DNA from 4 places in the Streptomyces hazeniae genome. Region 1 is predicted to be linked to each of the others. Evidence: riboswitches for the same ligand, from Rfam matches in the RefSeq annotation. Region 1 holds a riboswitch; each other region holds the start of a gene.
What was found. Region 1 has a riboswitch for cobalamin ahead of RM572_RS05395 (ABC transporter substrate-binding protein). Riboswitches for the same ligand answer to the same signal wherever they lie in the genome.
Positions count from the first base shown of each region.

Region 2: another riboswitch for cobalamin. It lies ahead of RM572_RS23220 (cobalamin biosynthesis protein); the one in region 1 lies ahead of RM572_RS05395 (ABC transporter substrate-binding protein).
Region 3: another riboswitch for cobalamin. It lies ahead of cobN (cobaltochelatase subunit CobN); the one in region 1 lies ahead of RM572_RS05395 (ABC transporter substrate-binding protein).
Region 4: another riboswitch for cobalamin. It lies ahead of RM572_RS04730 (ribonucleoside-diphosphate reductase subunit alpha); the one in region 1 lies ahead of RM572_RS05395 (ABC transporter substrate-binding protein).

Region 1 is NZ_JAVREQ010000003.1:40,728-43,927, forward strand. It holds gene RM572_RS05390 ((2Fe-2S)-binding protein) at 63-764, opposite strand; cobalamin riboswitch at 981-1,165, shown strand; gene RM572_RS05395 (ABC transporter substrate-binding protein) at 1,194-2,264, shown strand; gene RM572_RS05400 (FecCD family ABC transporter permease) at 2,360-3,200, shown strand, end outside.
Region 2 is NZ_JAVREQ010000025.1:8,063-11,262, reverse strand. It holds gene RM572_RS23230 (inorganic phosphate transporter) at 1-860, shown strand, start outside; gene RM572_RS23225 (hypothetical protein) at 894-1,106, shown strand; cobalamin riboswitch at 1,297-1,419, shown strand; gene RM572_RS23220 (cobalamin biosynthesis protein) at 1,547-2,500, shown strand; gene RM572_RS23215 (cobyric acid synthase) at 2,497-3,200, shown strand, end outside.
Region 3 is NZ_JAVREQ010000013.1:47,083-50,282, reverse strand. It holds gene cobN (cobaltochelatase subunit CobN) at 1-1,440, opposite strand, end outside; cobalamin riboswitch at 1,476-1,627, opposite strand; gene cobG (precorrin-3B synthase) at 1,700-3,106, shown strand; gene RM572_RS15635 (precorrin-8X methylmutase) at 3,162-3,200, shown strand, end outside.
Region 4 is NZ_JAVREQ010000002.1:215,340-218,539, forward strand. It holds gene RM572_RS04730 (ribonucleoside-diphosphate reductase subunit alpha) at 1-1,322, opposite strand, end outside; cobalamin riboswitch at 1,441-1,590, opposite strand; gene RM572_RS04735 (GNAT family N-acetyltransferase) at 1,656-2,171, opposite strand; gene mctP (monocarboxylate uptake permease MctP) at 2,234-3,200, opposite strand, start outside.

The DNA.
Region 1 (3,200 bases):
CCGTCCTCCCCCGCGCCCCCCGGAGCCGCAAGGGCTCCGGGGGGCGCGGGCGTTCACGGGGCTTACGCGGTGGAGCGGTCGAGCACGCAGTCGCCGCACACGCCTCCCCCGACGCGGTAGTACAGGCAGCAGCTCCGGCGGCGGAACGCCACCACCTCGCCGCCGCGGGTGGAGAGCCGGCCCGTCCTGGCGAGCGGCTCGCGGTCCAGCAGCGCCCGCGCCCAGGGCAGCGGAGGGAAGTCCGGGTGCGGCAGCTGCGCGTGGAGCACGCGCAGCGTGCCGACGAGCGCCGAGGCCGCGTTGCCCCGCAGGACCTGGGGGGAGAGCCGGAAGACGCGCCGCATCTCGGCGGCGAGCGGCGTCAGGTGGCCCTCCACCACGACCTCGTGGAGCGCGTCGGCGGGGACGCCCGGGACAGCGGCGACCGAGTCCGGAAGCCACAGCGCGAGCGGCCCGGAGGGCACGGCCCGCCACCAGAGGCGTTCGGGGGACAGGTCAGGCACCCGGCCGGCGAGCGCGGCCGTGCCCAGCGCGACCGACCACAGCCGGGACGCCAGCCCGAGCTGCAGGGTGGAGGCCGCGACCCGGACGTCGCCGGTGCCCATGCGCCGCCCCACGTCGGCCGCCGCTTCGGCCAGGAGCGCCGGATCGCCGTACAGCCGGGCGAGCGGCACGAAGCCGGCGGCGTCCGCCCGCGGTCCGGTGCCGACGGCGAAGTAGGGGCCGATCGCGGAGGTCCGTGCCAGCAGGTCATCGGTCAACACCCGACCAGCCTTGCACGGAAGACGCGCCCGCAGTAGCGGGCCTCTGCCGCCCGGCACTCGGCAGGAGGGGACGGGAGGGCGGGCGCTCCGGTCACGCTGCCGCCCCTACGACCAGGACGCGGAGCGGCTCGTCGTGCGGGCGGTCCGCCCGGGGTGAACGGGCGCGCGGGGGCGCTCGGTGTCACATCCGGGCGCCCTTTTGCACCCTGTTTGCAGGAACGTACGATCTCCAGGTCATCACCGCGACGGGACACAGGAAGCCGGTGCGAGTCCGGCACGGTCCCGCCACTGTGACCGGGGAGTGGACCCCTTCCGGCACGCCACTGCGCGCACCCGCGCGGGAAGGCGAGGGGGAACGTCGATCCGGGAGTCAGGAAACTGGCCGTCGCGGACCGTTCCGAGGAGCGCGGACTCCCCAGGAGGCTTCAGGTGCAGGACGTTTCCCCCCTTTCTCCCTCCCCCTCCCCGGCGCCGGGTGCAGGGCACCCCGCGCGGCGCCGGCGGACGGTGCGCGGCGTCGCGCCGGCCGTCGCCGCCGCGCTGGCGGGCACGCTGCTGGCCGGATGCGGCACGTCGGGCGGCGCCGCCGCCGGCGACGACCGGCCGGCGAAGACGTCCACGGAGGGCTTCCCCGTCACCGTGGAGAACTGCGGTGTCCGCACCACGTACGAGGAGCCGCCCTCCCGGGCGGTCACCATCCACCAGCACCCCGCGGAGCTGATGCTGGCCCTCGGCCTGGAGGACCGGATGGTCGGCACCGCCTTCCCGGACTCCGCCGTCCTGCCGCGCTACCGCGAGGCGTTCGAGTCGATCCCCGAACTCGCGGAGAAAGAGCCGTCCTTCGAGACGGTCCTGACCGCCGAGCCGGACTTCGTGTACGGCGGCTACGGCAGCGCGTTCGCCGAGAACGAGGGCCGCTCGCGGAAGGTGTTTGCCGACGCGGGCGTGCACACCTACCTCAACCGCGAGTACTGCGGCGAGGACGAGGTGTCGATGCAGGACGCCTACGACGAGATCCGCACCATCGGGAAGATCTTCGGTGTGCCCGAGCGTGCCGACACCGTAGTGAGCGACCTGAAGAAGCAGGTCCGCACCTCCACCGAGGCCGTGCAAGGCGCCGACGTGGTGCCGGTGTTCGTGTACGACAGCGGCGAGAAGGCGCCCTTCACCGCCGGCGGCAAGGGGCTGGGCACGGAGATCATCCGGCTGGCCGGGGGACGCAACGTCTTCGCCGACATCGACAAGGTCTTCGGGGACGCCTCCTGGGAACAGGTCGTCGCCCGCAAGCCCGAGGTCATCGCCCTCTACGACTACGCGGGCGCCGGGAGCGTCGAGGAGAAGAAGGAGTTCCTGCTCTCCCAGCCCGCACTGGCCGACGTGCCCGCCATCGAGAACGAGCGGTTCGTCGTCCTGCCGCTGACCGCCACCCTGGTGGGCGTCCGGCCGCCGCACGCCGTCGAGGACCTCGCCCGCGCCCTGCATCCCGGGCGCTTCCGGTGAAGCTGCGGACGCCCGCGCCGCCACCCCCGTCACTCACCAAGTCCCCCGGCACGGACCGGGCCGAGAGGTCCGGGCCCCGCGGCGGCCGCTACGCGCTGGCCCTCGCCGCCCTCGGCGCCGCGCTCCTCGTCTCGCTGACCGCGGGCGTGGGCATCGGCTCGGTGTACGTGCCGCCGGGCGACGTGTGGGGCATCGTGGGCCATCACCTGGGCCTGGACTGGTCGGAGCCGGTGTGGTCGCAGGTCCGCGAGACCATCGTGTGGGACGTGCGGGCCCCGCGGGTGCTGCTCGGCGCGGTGACCGGCGCCGGGCTGGCGGTGGTGGGCGCGGCGATGCAGGCCCTGGTACGCAACCCGCTGGCGGAGCCCTACCTCCTGGGCGTCTCCTCGGGGGCGTCGCTGGGCGCGGTCCTGGTCATCGTCTCCGGGATCGGCCTCTTCGGCGCCGTCTCCCTGTCGGTCGCGGCGTTCGCGGGCGCGCTCCTCGCCCTGCTGGTGGTGTACGCCACGGCCCGCGCGGGCGGCCGCATCACCTCGGTCCGGCTGGTGCTGTCGGGCGTGGCGATCGCCGCGGTGCTCACCGCCGTGATGGACCTCCTGCTGCTGACCTCGGAGCGCGGCAACGAGGCGCGGACCGTGCTCGCCTGGACGCTCGGCGGCCTGGGCGGCGTGCAGTGGGACACGTTGTGGCTGCCCGCGTCGGCGCTGACGCTCGGCATCGGCGTGCTGCTGCTGCGCGCACGCTCCCTCAACCTCCTGCTGAGCGGCGAGGAGGCCGCCACCACGATGGGCCTGGACGTGGCCCGCTTCCGCGCCCGGATGTTCGTGCTGCTGTCCCTGGTGACCGGCGTGCTGGTGGCCTCCACCGGGCCGATCGGGTTCGTCGGGCTGATGATGCCGCACACCGTGCGCCTCTTCGTCGGCGGCGACCACCGCC
Region 2 (3,200 bases), on a different contig from region 1:
TCCCCGCGCTGGCCGCCCCGCTGGTCGCCGGCCTCGCCGCCTGGGGCGCCACACGCCTGACCTACCGGCTCACCCGCAACGTGAGCGAGGAGCAGGCCGGCAAGGGCTACCGGGCCGGCCAGATCACCTCCGCCGCGCTGGTCTCCCTGGCGCACGGCACCAACGACGCGCAGAAGACGATGGGCGTCATCACCCTCGCCCTGATCGCGGGCGGCGCGCTGGCGCCGGACGCGGGCCCGCCCATGTGGGTGGTCGTCTCGGCCGGTGTCGCCATCGCGCTGGGCACCTACCTCGGCGGCTGGCGGATCATCCGCACTCTCGGCAAGGGCCTCACCGACATCCACCCGCCGCAGGGCTTCTCGGCGCAGACGAGCGCCGCGGTCACCATCCTGGCCTCCTCCCACCTGGGCTTCTCGCTGTCCACCACGCACACCTGCTCCGGCGCCGTGATGGGCGCGGGGATGGGGCGCAAGGGCGGCACCGTCCGCTGGGGCACGGCGGGCCGGATGCTGGCCGCCTGGGGCATCACCGTCCCGGCCGCGGGTCTGGTCGCGGGCGGCGCGGCGCTGCTGGCCGAGCGCGGCAACGTCGGCGTGACCGTGGTCGCCGTCCTCGGCGTACTGGTCAACGGCGCCATCTGGCTGGCCTCGCGCCGGCAGCCGGTCGACCACACCAACGTCAACGACATGCCGGAGGACTCCGCCCCGGGATCCCGCTCCGACGCACAGGACGCGGGCGTGGTGGCCGCCGCGATGAGCGCCGTCGCCCCGCCGCCGGCCGGCACGGTCCCCGAGCAGCACGGCGCGCAGGACGAGGAGTCCGAGCACGCCCGCACCAAGGCCTCCGTCTCCGGCGCCTGACGCGCCCCACCCGAAGGAAGCGAAGCACTCACCATGGACATCCACTGGTCCGCCCTGATCAACGTGTTCGGCGTCAGCCTGCTGGCTTCCGTCGCGCTGGTCGGCGTGTTCACCCTGGGCATCGTGGGCTCCGCACCGCGCAAGGACGGCGGCAGCGCCTCCGTACTCGCCCGCACCGGCGCATACCTCTGCTACGCGGTCTGCGCGGCCGCCGTGGCGTACGGCATCTACCTGATCGGCGCCTGAACCCCCGCGCACCCAGGGGTGGGTACGGCCTGCGGGCCGTACCCACCCCTCGCGCGTACCCGGGGCGCGCCGGGCGGGACGCGGGGGGGCGCTGCGTGGGGGTGGTCACACTGCTTCGCCGCAGGTCGGGGGCGAGTTGACGGTCGTGGGGGGCCGTGATGGACTTCCGGCAGCCGAACGGCGGCAGAAGAGGAAGCCGGTGCGAATCCGGCGCGGTCCCGCCACTGTCACCGGGGAGCGCCCCTCACCACACGCCACGGCCCGCCAGCGGGCTGGAAGGCCGGGGAGGCGCCGATCCGGGAGCCAGGAGACTCTCGCCGCCGGACACGTCGAGCCAGGGCGAGGACCCTGAGTGAGGACTCCGCCATGCGTGGCTTCTGCGCCCCTCCCCCACCCCGCACCTCGTCGTGTTCCTGCGAGGCTCCACAGCCCGTCGTCTGATGCCGCGTCCGCGTGCGTACGCGTACGGGGTGACGCTCGGCTTCCTCGCCGACCTCGCGCTGGGCGACCCCCGGCGCGGACACCCCGTGGCGGCCTTCGGCCGCGCGGTGAGCCGGGCCGAACGTGCCCTGTGGCGTGACGACCGCGGCGCCGGGGCGTTGTGCGCCGTGGTGTGCGCCGGCGGCGTGGCGGTCGCCGCGGCGGGCCTGAACGCGGCCGCCGGGAGGGCGCGTTCGCCGCTGCCCTCGGTGGTGCTGGCCGCGGTCGCCGGCTGGACGGTGCTCGGCGGGACCTCCCTGATCCGCGAGGCGCGGGCGATCGGCGCCGCACTCGCCGCGGGCGACGTTCCGGCGGCGCGGCGGCGGCTGCCGCACCTGTGCGGGCGGGACCCGGAGGCGCTGGACGCCGACGGCGTCGCGCGGGCGGTCGTCGAGTCGGTGGCGGAGAACACCTCCGACGCCGTGGTGGGCGCGCTGGTGTGGGGAGCGGTCGCCGGCGTGCCGGGCCTGGTGGCGTTCCGCGCGGTGAACACCCTGGACGCGATGCTGGGCCACCGCTCCCCCAGGCTGCTGCGTTTCGGCTGGGCGTCGGCGCGGCTGGACGACCTGGCGGGCTGGCCGGGAGCCCGGCTGACGGCCACGCTGGCCGCACTCGCCGGATCCGACCCGAACGGCGCGCTGCGGGCCTGGCGTGCGGACGCCGCCCGTCACCCCAGCCCCAACGCGGGTCCGGTGGAGGCCGCGTTCGCCGGGGCGCTGGGCGTACGGCTGGGCGGGACGCTGGCGTACGCGGGGCGGGTCGAGCACCGGCCGGTGCTCAACGCCGGTGGCCGGCCGGTCCGTACGGAGGACGTGGAGCGCGCGGTGCGGCTCTCCCGCCGCGTCGGCGTGCTGGCGCTGGTGACGACGACGGCCGTGAGGGTCGTGGCCGCGCGGAAGGGAAGGCGGCGGTGAACGCGGTGCGGCGGGGCGGCGGTCTGCTGGTCGCGGGGACGACCTCGGACGCCGGGAAGAGCGTGGTCACGGCCGGGGTCTGCCGCTGGCTGGCCCGCAAGGGACTGAAGGTCGCGCCGTTCAAGGCGCAGAACATGTCGCTGAACTCCTTCGTCACCCGGGAGGGCGCGGAGATCGGCCGGGCGCAGGCCATGCAGGCGGCCGCCGCCCGGGTGGAGCCCAGCGCGGCGATGAACCCGGTGCTGCTCAAACCGGGCGGCGACCGCACCAGTCAGGTCGTCCTTATGGGCAGGCCGGTGGGCGAACTGAGCGCCCGCGGCTACCACGAGGACAGGCAGCGGAAGCTGCTGGAGACGGTCGCCGGGTGCCTGGAGGAGCTGCGCGCCACCCACGACGCCGTGATCTGCGAAGGCGCGGGCAGCCCCGCCGAGATCAACCTGCGGCGCAACGACATCGTCAACATGGGCCTCGCGCGGGCGGCGCGCCTCCCCGTGGTGGTCGTCGGCGACATCGACCGCGGCGGGGTCTTCGCCTCGTTCTTCGGCACGACCGCGCTGCTGTCCCCCGAGGACCAGGCGCTGGTGTGCGGCTACCTGGTCAACAAGTTCCGCGGCGACGTGACGCTGCTGCAGCCGGGGCTGGAGATGCTGCACCGGCTCACCGGCCGCCCGTCGCTGGGCGTGCTCCCGCACCGGCACGG
Region 3 (3,200 bases), on a different contig from region 1:
GAACATCTCCCCCGGCGGCGGCCCCCAGTGCTCCTCCACGGCCTCCCGCAGCGCCGGGTCCAGCTCGGCGAACCAGCGCCGGTAGTCGGCCGCCGGGATGCGCACCGGGTTGCGGGCCAACTGCTCCTCGGTCAGCCAGTCCTGATCGTGGCCGCCCGCGTCGATCAGGGCGCGGATCAGCTCGTCGCCGTCTCCGGATGCCAGCCCCGGAATCTCGGCGTCGCCGAAGTCGTAGCCCTCGGCGCGCAGCCGGCGCAGCAGCGCCACGGCGCTGGCGGGCGTGTCGAGGCCGACCGCGTTGCCGATCCGGGAGTGCTTCGTCGGGTACGCGGACAGCACCAGGGCGATCCGCTTGTCCGCGGGCGGCACGTGGCGCAGGCGGGCGTGCCGGACGGCGATCCCCGCGACGCGGGCGGCCCGTTCGCGGTCGGGCACGTAGGCGGGCAGGCCGTCCGGGTCGATCTCCTTGAAGGAGAACGGGACGGTGATCAGCCGCCCGTCGAACTCCGGGACGGCGATCTGGCCGGCCGCGTCCAGCGGGGACACGCCCTCGTCGTTCTCCTCCCAGGCGGCACGCGAACCCGTCAGGCACAGCGCCTGGAGGATCGGCACGTCCAGCGAGGTGAGCGCGCCCGCGTCCCAGGACTCGTCGTCGCCGCCCGCCGACGCCTCGGCGGGGCGGGTGCCGCCCGCCGCCAGCACGGTGGTGACGAGCGCGTCGGCCGCGCGCAGTGCGTCGATCAGCTCCGGCTCGGGAGCACGCAGGGACGCCACGTACAGGGGGAGCGCGCGGGCGCCCGCCTCCTCCAGCGCAGCGCACAACACCTCCACGAAGGCCGTGTTGCCGCTCATGTGATGCGCCCGGTAGTAGAGGACGGCGACCGTGGGGGCGCCGTCGGCGGGTGCGGGGGCCGTGCGTTCCAGCGGGCCCCAGGTCGGCGCGGCGGCGGGCGGCTCGAAGCCGTGTCCGGTGAGCAGCACCGTGTCGGACAGGAACCGCGCGAGCTGCTCGAGGTTGCCGGGACCGCCGTGCGCGAGGTAGCGGTGCGCCTCGGCGGCGATCCCGACGGGCACCGTCGACGCCGCCATCAGCTGGGCGTCCGGGGCCTGTTCACCGGTCAGCACCACCACCGGCCGGTCCCCGGCGAGCAGCGCGTCCAGCCCGTCCTCCCAGGCCCGCAGCCCGCCCAGCAGCCGGACGACGACCAGGCCGGTGCCGTCCAGGAGCCCCGGCAGGTCGTCCAGGTCCAGGCGGGAGGGGTTGGCGAAGCGGTAGCGCACGGGACCGCCGGCCGCGCGGGCGCTGAGCAGGTCGGTGTCGGACGTCGACAGCAGCAGGACGGCGGGGGAGCCGGACGGGTCGGAGGAGTCGGAGGAGTCGGGTGCGGATCCGGGGGAGTCGGCGGGCTGCGGGTCTCGTTCCGCGGGCGAAAGCGGCATGCGACGTGAAGCCTTCCTCGGGGTGTCCACGCCCCGGGCGGTGTCGGACGGCGGGAGTTCCTGGCTCGTCCGGTTCCTCTTCACCGGACTCACAGTGGCGGGACCGCGCCGGAGTCGCACCGGGCTTCCTCCCCTGTCGCCGTCAACGGCGATGACGGGCATACGACCCGCCGACCAGCATCGTAAGCGCAACGCGGGTGCTCCGGGCCGTGATCCGGGGCATACGGTCCGGGCGTCGTCCGTCTGTATGCTCGCCGCGATGCCGACGCCCCGTGGCCGCACCTCAGCGAGCCCTGCCCCCGTGACGGCCCCCGTCCGGGGCCGTCACGACGCCTGCCCGGGCGCGCTGCGGCTGCACGCCGCGGACGACGGCGCCCTGGCACGGGTACGGGTGCCCGGCGGTGCGCTCACCGCCGCGCAGGCACACCTGCTCGCCGACACGGCGGACCGTCTCGGCGACGGCGCCCTCCACCTCACCTCGCGTGGCAACGTCCAGCTCCGCGGACTCGCCGCCGGCTGCGGCGCCCAACTCGCCGCCCGGCTGCGGGAGGCGGGGCTGCTGCCCTCCGCCGCGCACGAACGGGTGCGCAACGTGGTGGCCACCCCCCTGTCCGGCCTGGACGCCCGCGGGCACGCCGACGTCAGGCCGTGGGTCCGGGAGTTGGACCGCCTGCTGTGCGCCGACCCGGGTGCCACCGGTCTTTCCGGGCGCTTCCTCTTCGCCTTCGACGACGGCCGCGGCGACGTCGCCGCCCTGGGTGCCGACGTGACGGTGACGGCGGCGACGCCCGCGCCGGGTGCCGACGGCACGGCGGACGCGTCCGGCACGGCCGTGGTCCGGGTCGGCACCTCCGGCGCGGCGGTCACCGTCCCGGCGGCGGACGCCCCCGGCGCCGCGCTGTACGCCGCGCAGACCTTCCTCGCCCTCGGCACCGGCGCCTGGCGCGTCTCCGACGCCCCGGACACGGCCGCCGCCGTCACCGAGGCGCTCCGCACCCGCTTCGGACGGCCGTCCCCCGTACCGGGCGCGGGCCCCGCCACGGGTGACGGGCACGACGCCGGCGCCCCACGCGTACGCGACGCCGCCGGGGCGGGCCGCGCAACCCCGGGCGTGCACGTCGAAGGGGCGGGGCCCGCGCCCGGAGTGGTCGTGGCGCCCGGGGGCGTGCACGCCGCCCTGTGCGTGACCGCGCCGCTGGGAACCCTCACGTCCGCGCAGGCGCGCCTGCTCGCCGACCTGGCGCTCACCCGGGGCACCCGCGTACTCCGCGTCACCCCGTGGCGCGGCGTCGTCGTGCCGGGACTCGCGTCGGCCGCAGCGCCCACCGCGCTCGCGGAGACCGGAGCGGCCGGCCTGGTCACCTCGGCCGCCTCGCCGTGGTTCGGCCTCGGTGCCTGCGCGGGACGCCCGGGCTGCGCGGCGTCGCTGTCCGACGTACGCGCGGACGCCCGCGCCGCGGCCGCCGGCCATGACTCCCGGCCGCCGCTGCCGGTGTACCTGTCGGGCTGCACCCGGCGGTGCGGACGTCCGAAGGGCCCGCACGTGGACGCCGTCGCCACCGGCGACAGCCGCTACGAGGTGTCCGTGCCCGGCACGGACGACGCGGGGGAGTTCGCCGCCGCGCTCACCGCCACCGCGGCGGCACGCACCACCGCCGACGGGTGACCAGATGAGCGGCGACCAGACGACCGGGACCATCGAGAGGGGCGGGGCCACCCACATGCACGGGACCGACGACCACCGTGGCGCAGGCCACGCA
Region 4 (3,200 bases), on a different contig from region 1:
AGGTTGGAGGAGTGGACGACGCGGCCCGGCTCGGCGGTCTGGTTGGCCGTGCGGTTGGCGGCGTCCTTGAAGGTCATCCAGCCGTTGCCGGTCTGCGCGAGGGTGCGCATCATCCGCGCGTACAGCTGCCGGGCCGGAACGGACTTCACGGCCTTCCCGTCCGCCTCGGCGCGGCGGTAGGCGGCGTCGAAGTCGTCGCCCCACAGGTCCACCAGCTCGGGCACCTCGGCGGGGGAGAACAGCGACCAGTCTGCGTCGGCCTCGACGCGGCGCATGAACTCGTCCGGGATCCAGTGCGCGAGGTTGAGGTTGTGGGTGCGGCGGGCCTCCTCGCCGGTGTTGTCCCGCAGCTCCAGGAACTCCTCCAGGTCGGCGTGCCAGGTCTCCAGGTAGACGCAGGCGGCGCCCTTGCGCCGGCCGCCCTGGTTCACCGCGGCGACCGAGGCGTCCAGCGTGCGCAGGAACGGGACGATGCCGTTGGAGTGACCGTTCGTGCCGCGGATGAGCGAGCCGCGGGCACGGACGCGGGACCAGGACAGGCCGATGCCGCCGGCGTGCTTGGAGAGCCGGGCGACCTGGTGGTAGCGCTCGTAGATCGAGTCCAGTTCGTCCAGCGGCGAGTCCAGCAGGTAGCACGACGACATCTGCGGGTGCCGGGTGCCGGAGTTGAAGAGCGTCGGGGAGGACGGCAGGTAGGACAGCGAGCTGGTCAGCCGGTACAGCTCGGCGACCTCGTCGACGGCCCGCGCGCTGTCGTCCGCCGCCAGCCCGCAGGCGACGCGCAGGAGGAAGTGCTGCGGGGTCTCCACCACCCGGCGGGTCGTGGGGTGGCGCAGGAGGTAGCGGGAGTGCACCGTGCGCAGCCCGAAGTAGCCGAACCGGTCGTCGCTGCCGTCCGCCACGGCGGCGTCGACCAGGGCGTCCAGGCGTGCGGCGTGCGCGGTGACGAACGCGGCGGTGGAGTCCGCGATCAGACCTTCGCGGTGGCCGACGGCGACCGAGGCGGAGAACGAGGTCGCGCCCTGACCGGCGGCCTCCTCGCGCACGGCGCGGGTCAGCAGCCGGGCCGCCAGGCGCCCGTACTCCGGTTCGTCGCCGATGAGTCCGGCCGCCGCTTCGACGGCCAGCGACCGCAGGTCCGCGTGGGTCGATCCGGGGTGCCGTCCGCGCCGTACGGCCGCGGCGATCCGGGCGGCGTCGGTCGCGGGCAGGTCGGCGGTCAGCTCCGTCAACAGCCGCTCCAGCAGGGCGCTGTCGGCGTCCGGCCCGGAACGCGCCGGGTACGGCGACGGGACGGCTGCGGCCTCGGGTGCGATGGTCACGGTGACGTGCTCTCCCTCGCTCGGCGGGGGCCGGTGGGGAGGCGTGGCGGGGCGCAGACGGCGACCCGTTGCGGGCAGGCGCCACCTCGCGTCCGCCGGCCCATCCCACGGGGCCCGGACGTGTACGACGCCGTCGGCAGGTGCTCGGACTCGCGGCGTTCCGGGGCCCGTTCGACGCGTGGAGGCAGGGCACGGCACGCCGCACACCGTTGCGGGACAGTCCCGGATTCGCACCGGGTTCCCCTGCGGCGACAGCGAGGACGAGCATACATGTTGGGGTGCTCCGCGCGAGCACCCCAACATCTTGTGTCGCTGGTAGGGTTGCCGTGCCCGTCAGTCCTCGGCGTCGGCGAGCTCCAACGCGAAGGTCCACAGTGGCAGACCGGGGATCGGCTCCCAGTCGCGGGCGGGGGTGCGCACGAACCGCAGCCGCCCGTACAGGCGGTGAGCGGTCGTCATCTTCGACTCGGTGGAGAGCACCACGCGTTCCCGGCCGAGTGCCCGCGCACGCGCCAGGCATTCGCGCACCAGCGCCTCGCCCACGCCGCGCCCCCGCCCCGTCCGGTGCACGGCCAGCATGCGGAACTCGGCCTCGCCGGGCCGGGCGATGTTCGCGTACTCCCCGCCGTCCCCGACGAAGGTCACGGTGCCCAGCAGATCGCCGGTGCCCGCGTCCACGGCGACCAGGACCTGCGCGTGCCCGGCGCGGTGCGGCACGTTCCGCAGCACCTCCAGGTACGGGTCCCGCGCGCCGTGGGTGAGCAGCCCGTCCTCCAGGTACGCGTCGGCCGTCAGGTCTCCGACCTCGCCGTACTCCGCCTCGTGCGCCGCCCTGATCGTCACGTCCATGCCCCCAGCATGCAGCACCCCACCGGCGGCCGCCGGTGGGGTGCTCGGGTGGGTTCCGGGGATCAGGGAGCGGCGGTGGGAGCCGGCAGCTCCTCCTTGACGCCCCGGTCTCCGGCGTCCGCGCGGTAGTCGGAGGGCGTGGTCTCGTCCCGCCCGTCCGGGACCTTGGCGGCCCGCAGGATCACCGTCAGGACGACCGTGACCACGGCGTTCAGCACGAAGGCGGTGAGGCCGATGTAACCGATCTCACCGATCATCGGGATCTCCGCCGTGCTGCCGCCGAAGTGATCCTGCTTCGGGCTGGACACGTTGTACGCCGCGATGGTGCCGTACACCATGCCGACCGCCCAGCCGGCGAGCAGCGCCCACCGGTGGAACCAGCGCGTGAACAGGCCGCCGACCAGGGACGGGAAGGTCTGCGCGATCCAGATGCCGCCCAGCAGCTGGAAGTTGAGCGCCGCCGTCTTGTCCAGGGTGAGGACGAAGACCAGGGCGCCGACCTTCACCAGGAGCGAGGTGACCTTGGAGACCTTGGTCTCCTGCTCCGGGGTGGCGTTCGGCTTGAGGAAGTCGCGGTAGACGTTCCGGGTGAACAGGTTCGCCGCGGCGATCGACATGATGGCCGCCGGGACCAGGGCGCCGATGCCGATGGCGGCAAACGCGACGCCCGCGAACCAGGCCGGGAACATGTTCTCGAACAGCTGCGGCACCACCAGCTGCGGGTTGTCCAGCGAGATTCCGGCCGCGATGCCCATGAAGCCGAGCAGTGCCAGCAGGCCCAGCATCAGCGAGTACAGGGGCAGGATGGTGGTGTTGCGGCGGATCACCTCGCGGCTGCGGCTGGACAGCGTCGCGGTGATCGCGTGCGGGTACATGAACAGCGCCAGCGCGGAGCCGAGTGCCAGCGTCGCGTACGCCCAGTGGCCCTCGGGCCCGGTGACCAGTGCTCCGCCGGTCTCGGAGAGCTTCTCGCCCGCGCTGGAGAAGATGTCGTCGAAGCCGCCGAGCTTGATCGGGATGTAGATGATC